Pararoseomonas sp. SCSIO 73927: one gene and its partner. The protein of the gene in region 1 binds, or shares a complex with, the protein of each later gene. Links are inferred from orthologs where the notes say so. Each region holds a gene or a part of one and is shown on either strand. Other genes may lie near its edges.

Region 1 (3,281 bases):
GTCCGCAACGCGGACCGCGCCAAGACCGCGGAGGCGCCAATGCCCGCCACCCGGCCCGCCCGCGCGCCGGAACCCACCCGCGCGCCGCCGGTCCGCGGCGTGGCGAGCGTGGTGGACACGGCCACGCTGCGCCTCGGCAACCGCGCCCTGCAGCTGACCGGGGTGATCGGGATGCGCGGGGAGTATGCCCGCCAGCTCGCCCTCTACCTCGCCGGGCGGGAGGTGGCGTGCGAGCCCGTGGGGGACGGCGCGCATCGCTGCAGCGTGGAGGGGCGCGACCTGTCGGACGTGGTGCTGTTCAACGGCGGCGGCCGCGCCAGCGCCGATGCCTCGCCCGAGCTGCGGCGGAGCGAGACGGAGGCGCGGGAGGCCGGGCGGGGGGTCTGGGCGGGGGGCTAGCGCCCCTTCACCCCTTCACCCCTCCACCGGCACCCCGGCCTCGTCCTTGGATGTCCGGATGGTCTGCAGGGTGCGGACGTGCATGACGAGCTCCGAGCCCGTCAGCCGGTTCGTCAGCTCGTTCTCGTGCGCGGGGTTGCGGGCGACGAGGCGCAGCAGGAAGTCGCCGCCGCCGCGGATCATGTGGCACTCCCGCACCTCCGGCCAGTCCCGCACCATGGCCTCGAAGGATTCCAGCACCGGCAGCTTCTGGCTCTCCAGCCCCACCACGGCGAAGAAGGTGATCTCCCAGCCGAGCGAGGCCGGGTCCACGTCGGCGTGGTAGCCGCGGATCACGCCGGATTCCTCCAGCCGGCGGACGCGGCGCAGGCAGGGCGGGGCGGAGAGGCCCACCCGGGCGGCCAGCGCCACGTTCGTCATGCGGCCATCGGCCTGCAGCTCGCGCAGGATCTCGCGGTCGGTTGCGTCGAGGGCGCCGGGCGCGAAGCCGTTGCCGAGGTCTTTCAAGGGCGGTTCTTCTCTCGGGCCGTCTTGAGGGGCCGGTCGCGGGTCGGGTCTCGGGTAAGGCTTGCCGCCCGAGCTGCGGGCCGGAGCTCCTGCCCCCGACTATCCCCTGAGCGGGGGGGCGGCTTCAAGGCCCGCCGTATCCCGAGAGGTCCAGGGGTGGTGCAAGGCGGCGCGCGCACCGATATGGTGGTGCCGCGACTCTGCACTGCCTTCAGGACATGGACGTGGCCAACACCCACCGTACGCGACTGCTCATCCTCGGCGCCGGCCCGGCCGGCTACACCGCCGCCATCTACGCCGCGCGCGCCGGGCTCGAGCCGATCCTCGTCGCGGGGCTCCAGCCGGGGGGTCAGCTCACCATCACCACCGATGTCGAGAACTACCCCGGCTTTGCCAGCGCGGTTCAGGGCCCCTGGCTGATGGAGCAGATGCAGGCCCAGGCCGCCCATGTCGGCACGCGCATCATCCAGGACGTCATCACCGGGGTGGAGCTGGGGGCGAAGCCCTTCCGGGCCGTCGGCGATTCGGGCGACACCTACGAGGCCTCCGCCATGGTGATCGCCACCGGCGCCCAGGCGCGCTGGCTCGGCATCCCCGGGGAGAAGGAGCTCTCGGGCTTCGGCGTCTCCGCCTGCGCCACCTGCGACGGCTTCTTCTTCCGCAGCCGCGAGGTGGCGGTGATCGGCGGCGGCAACTCGGCGGTGGAGGAGGCCCTCTACCTCGCCGGGCTGGCGTCCAAGGTCACGCTGGTCCACCGGCGGGACAGCCTGCGGGCGGAGCGGATCATGCAGGAGCGGCTGTTCAAGCACCCCCGCATTTCCGTGGTCTGGAACGCGGTGGTGGAGGAGGCGCTGGCGACCGAGGGCAAGTTCCGCGCCCTGCGCGCCCTGCGGCTGCGCGACCTCGCCGGCGGCGGCACCACCGAGCTTCCGGTGGACGGCATGTTCGTGGCGATCGGGCACGACCCCGCCACCGCCCTGTTCCGCGGCCAGCTGGAGACGGATGCGGACGGCTACATCGTGACCGAGCCGGGATCGACCCGCACCAGCATCCCCGGCGTTTTTGCGGCCGGCGACGTGCAGGACCGGATCTACCGCCAGGCCGTCACCGCCGCGGGTTCGGGCTGCATGGCAGCGCTGGACGCCGAGAAGTGGCTGGCCCACATGCCCGACGACGCCCCCGCTGTGGCGGCCTACGACGCGGTGGACGGCTGATGCCGCTGGACTGGGACAAGCTGCGGGTCTTCCACGCCGTCGCGGAGGCGGGATCCTTCACCCATGCCGGGGACACGCTGAACCTCAGCCAGTCCGCCGTCTCCCGCCAGATCCAGGCGCTGGAGGAGAGCCTGAACGTGCCGCTGTTCCACCGGCACGCGCGCGGGCTGATCCTGACGGAGCAGGGCGAGACGCTGAACAAGACGGTGCGCGAGGTCTTCGCCAAGCTGGCGATGACGGAGGCCCTGCTGACCGAGAGCCGGGAGCGCGCGGCGGGGCGGCTGAAGGTGACGACCACCACTGGCTTCGGCGCCAACTGGCTCGCCCCGCGGCTGGAGCGCTTCCTGAAGCTGCACCCCGACATGACGGTGACGCTGCTGCTGGACGACACGGAGCTGGACCTGGCGATGCGGGAGGCGGACCTTGCCATCCGCATGCACGCGCCGCGGCAGCCGGACCTGATCCAGCGGCACATCGCGACCTTCGGCTGGAAGGTGGTGGGATCGCCGGACTACCTGCGCGGCGCCGGGATCCCGCAGCGGGCGGAGGACCTGGATGCCCACCGGCTGATCATCTACGGCGACTATCACCCGCCCGTGGAGGACATTAACTGGCTGGCCGAGGCGGGCCGTCGGCAGGGATCCCCTCGCCGGGCGGCGGTGGAGGTGAACTCGCTTCCGGCCATGCTGCGGGCGGTGCGCTCCGGCCTCGGGATCGCCGCCCTGCCCGACTACATGGGCGAGGACCTGGCGGACCTGGTGCCCGTGCTGACGGAGCTGAAGACCCCGAAGATCGAGGCCTTCTTCGTTTATCCGGAGGAGATGCGGAACTCCAAGCGCGTGGCGGTCTTCCGCGACTTCCTCGTGGCGGAGCTGGCCGGGCATGTCTGACCGACGCCGCCGTTCCGTGCTGCGGTGCGTCATGCAGCACCCGCATGGCCGCTGGACGTTATTGGCGCGCCCGGCATCGGAGGGCCGGGCCTAACCTTTCCTTCGTTCGGTGATTGATCCGGACGGGGTCCTCGGGACCCCGCGTCTCCCAGACGTGAAGCCTCCCTGTATGCACTTGCCCGGAAGGCTCAGGCTTCAGGCCGTCGCTTTCCGGGCTTTCTTTTTTGCCCGCGCAGTGCCACCTGAGCGCCAGCGCGAAGCGGAGGGGCGG
Region 2 (3,142 bases), 3.9 Mb from region 1 along the record:
GCGCTCGCCGAGGTGGAGGCGATGCTGCGCGACGGCGTGATCGTGGACGCGATGAGCATGGCGGCCTTCGGGCTGCTGCGCCTTAAGGGACTGATCTAGCCCGGCCATGACGGACGAAGGCGCCCTGGTCCTCTTCTCCGGCGGGCAGGATTCCACCACCTGCCTCGCCTGGGCGCTGGACCGCTTCGCCCGCGTGGAGACGCTGGGCTTCGATTACGGCCAGCGCCACCGGGTGGAGCTGGAGTGCCGCGACAGGCTGCGCGCCGGGCTGCGCGCGATGAAGCCGGAATGGGCGGAGCGGCTGGGGGAGGACCACACCCTCTCCATCCCCGTGCTCGGCGCCATCTCCGACACGGCGCTGACGCGCGACGTGGCGATCGCGATGGAGGCGGGCGGGCTGCCCAACACCTTCGTGCCCGGGCGGAACCTCGTCTTCCTCACCTTCGCCGCCGCGCTGGCCTATCGCCGCGGCCTGCGCCGCATCGTCGGCGGCATGTGCGAGACGGACTACTCCGGCTACCCGGACTGCCGCGACGACACGATCAAGGCGCTGCAGGCGGCGCTGAACCTCGGCATGGCATCCCGCTTCGTGCTGGAGACGCCGCTGATGTGGATCGACAAGGCCGAGACCTGGCGCCTGGCGCAGCGCCTGGGCGGCGAGGCGCTGGTGCGGCTGGTCGTGGAGGAGACCCACACCTGCTACCGCGGGGAGCGCGGGCCGATGCACCCCTGGGGCCATGGCTGCGGCACCTGCCCGGCCTGCGAGCTGCGCGCGGCGGGGTGGCAGCGTTTCGCGGAGGCGGTCTGATTCACCTTTCTGGGCTGTCCGGCACCAGGGGGCTTTGCCCCCTGGAACCCCCACCAGGAGGCTGAGCCTCCTGGACCTGCATCGGGCTGCCGCGGGACTGACGGGAGATGTCGGCCCTCTACGATTAGCACCCCATCCTGCCCCTGCAGTCGCCTCGGCTCCACGAGCCGAGGCGCACCGTCAGCCGGGTCCAGACCAACTCGAAGAAGAAGATGATGGTGAGGGGTCCGGGGAGAGGAAGAACTCCTTCTTCCTCTCCCCGGCCACGGAGGGCCGCCGCAAGGCCGGGCCCTCCCTGTCTTGACCGGTGGCCGGGGCATCCCGATTTTCTATCCGAACCCGGCATCGGGCCCCATCACTGGGACGAGATTGAGCATGAGCGAGAACACCAAGGCTGTCAGCGACGACAGCTTCAAGACGGACGTGCTGGAGGCTTCCGGCCCCGTCCTCGTGGATTTCTGGGCGGAGTGGTGCGGCCCCTGCCGCCTGGTCGGCCCGATCCTGGACGAGATCGGCAAGGACTACGCGGGCAAGCTGACGGTCGCGAAGGTGAACATCGACGACAACCCGATGACGCCGAACGAGTACGCGGTGCGTGGCATCCCTACCATGATCCTGTTCAAGGACGGCAAGCCCGTGGACATGAAGGTGGGCGCCATGCCGCGCGGCCAGCTCCGCGCCTGGGTGGATCAGGCGATCGCCGGCTGATCCGGGGGGCCTGAACCGCTTGCGCACCGCACTCCTGTTGCTGCTGGGGCTGGCCGCCTGCGCCAGCCCCGTCTCGTCGCAGGAGGTGGTGCGGAGCGAGCGCGCGGCCTTCCGCGTGACCGACTTCGCCACGGGTCTGGAACGCCCCTGGGGCGCGGCCTTCCTGCCGGATGGCCGCCTGCTGGTGACGGAGCGGCCGGGGCGGCTGCGGATTGTCGGGCGGGACGGCGCCGTCTCGGCCCCCGTCCCCGGCGTGCCCGAGGTGGTGGCGCAGGGCCAGGGCGGGCTGCTGGACGTGGCCCTGGCGCCGGATTTCCCGGCCACGCAGCAGGTGTATTTCTGCCTCGCCGGCGCGGCGGGGGGCGGGGCGCTGACGCGCTTGGCCACCGCGCGCTTCTCCGCGGACATGGCGCGGCTGGAGGGCACCACCACCCTGCTCGACGCGACGCCGGCCCAGTCCTCCGGGCGGAACCATTACGGCTGCCGCATCGTCTTCGCGCCGGACGGGAAGCTGATGCTCTCCACCGGGGATCGCTACACCGACAAGGAGCGGGCGCAGCGGCTGGACGACCTCGGCGGCAAGGTGCTGCGGCTGGAGCGGGACGGGCGCCCGGCGGAGGGCAATCCCTTCATCGGCCGCGCGGGCGCGAGGCCGGAGATCTTCACCTACGGGCACCGCAACCCGCAGGGGCTGACGATCAACCCCGCCACCGGCTCCGCCATCGAGATTGAGTTCGGGGCGCGCGGTGGGGACGAGGTGAACCGGCTGCGCGCGGGCGCCAATTATGGCTGGCCGCTGGTCTCCTACGGCACGGATTACGACGGCAGCCCGATCGGCACGGGGCAGGCGAGCGCGCCGGGGATCGAGGAGCCGCTGCGGCACTGGACCCCGGCCGTCAGCCCTTCCGGCGGGAACTTCTACGCGGGGGGCGCCTTTCCCGGCTGGCGGGGCAACCTCTTCGTCTCCGCGCTGCGGACGCCCGGCCTGGTGCGCCTGACCATGGACGGGGACCGCGTGGTGGGGGAGGAGCGGCTGCTCTGGGGCCGCACGCGCCTGCGCCACGTGCTGCCGGGGCCGGACGGCCTCCTCTACATCCTCACCGACGAGACACAGGGCCGGGTGATCCGGCTGGAGCCCGCGAATTGAGCGATACCGGCCTTCTCGACCTCTCCGCCCCCCTTCCCGGGGGCGGTGCCCAGCCCCTTGCCGACTACGGGGGCAAGGTGCTGCTGGTGGTGAACACGGCGAGCCGCTGCGGCTTCACGCCGCAATATGCGGGGCTGGAGGCGCTGCAGCGCCGCTACGGCGAGCGCGGCTTCCAGGTGCTGGCCTTCCCCTGCAACCAGTTCGGCTCCCAGGAGCCGGGGAATGCAGAGGAGATCGCCAGCTTCTGCACCACGAAGTACGACGTCACCTTCCCCGTCTTCGCCAAGGTCGAGGTGAACGGGTCCGGGGCGGACCCGGTCTTCCGCCACCTGAAGCACGCCGCCCCCGGTGCCCTGGGCACGGAGGCGATCAAGTGGAACTTCACCAAGTTCCTGATCGACCGGAACGGCAAGGTGGTGTCCCGCTACGCCCCCACCACGGCGCCGGAGAAGCTCTCCGGCGACATCGAGATGCTGCTG

The links.
Region 2: the proteins of trxB (region 1) and trxA are in contact, whole or in part, in a crystal structure (PDB 1F6M), measured with the Escherichia coli proteins. The link is inferred for Pararoseomonas sp. SCSIO 73927 from one-to-one orthologs.

What each region holds. Positions count from the first base shown.
Region 1 is NZ_CP146232.1:5,418,794-5,422,074, forward strand. The notes cover bases 153-3,122. They hold trxB (thioredoxin-disulfide reductase), read left to right. Parts: upstream 153-1,124; coding sequence 1,125-2,120; downstream 2,121-3,122. Other genes in these bases: VQH23_RS25600 (PBP1A family penicillin-binding protein), read left to right, coding at 153-399; VQH23_RS25605 (Lrp/AsnC family transcriptional regulator), read right to left, coding at 415-906; VQH23_RS25615 (LysR family transcriptional regulator), read left to right, coding at 2,120-3,010. Outside these bases: more of VQH23_RS25600, read left to right, coding at 1-152.
Region 2 is NZ_CP146232.1:1,549,926-1,553,067, reverse strand. Bases 19-2,849 are described here. They hold trxA (thioredoxin TrxA), read left to right. Parts: upstream 19-1,183; coding sequence 1,184-1,516; downstream 1,517-2,849. Other genes in these bases: VQH23_RS07295 (glutathione peroxidase), read left to right, coding at 2,660-2,849; VQH23_RS07300 (PQQ-dependent sugar dehydrogenase), read left to right, coding at 1,536-2,663; queC (7-cyano-7-deazaguanine synthase QueC), read left to right, coding at 107-808; VQH23_RS07315 (NUDIX hydrolase), read left to right, coding at 19-99. Also shown: more of VQH23_RS07315, read left to right, coding at 1-18; more of VQH23_RS07295, read left to right, coding at 2,850-3,142. UniProt on the Escherichia coli protein: Participates in various redox reactions through the reversible oxidation of its active center dithiol to a disulfide and catalyzes dithiol-disulfide exchange reactions.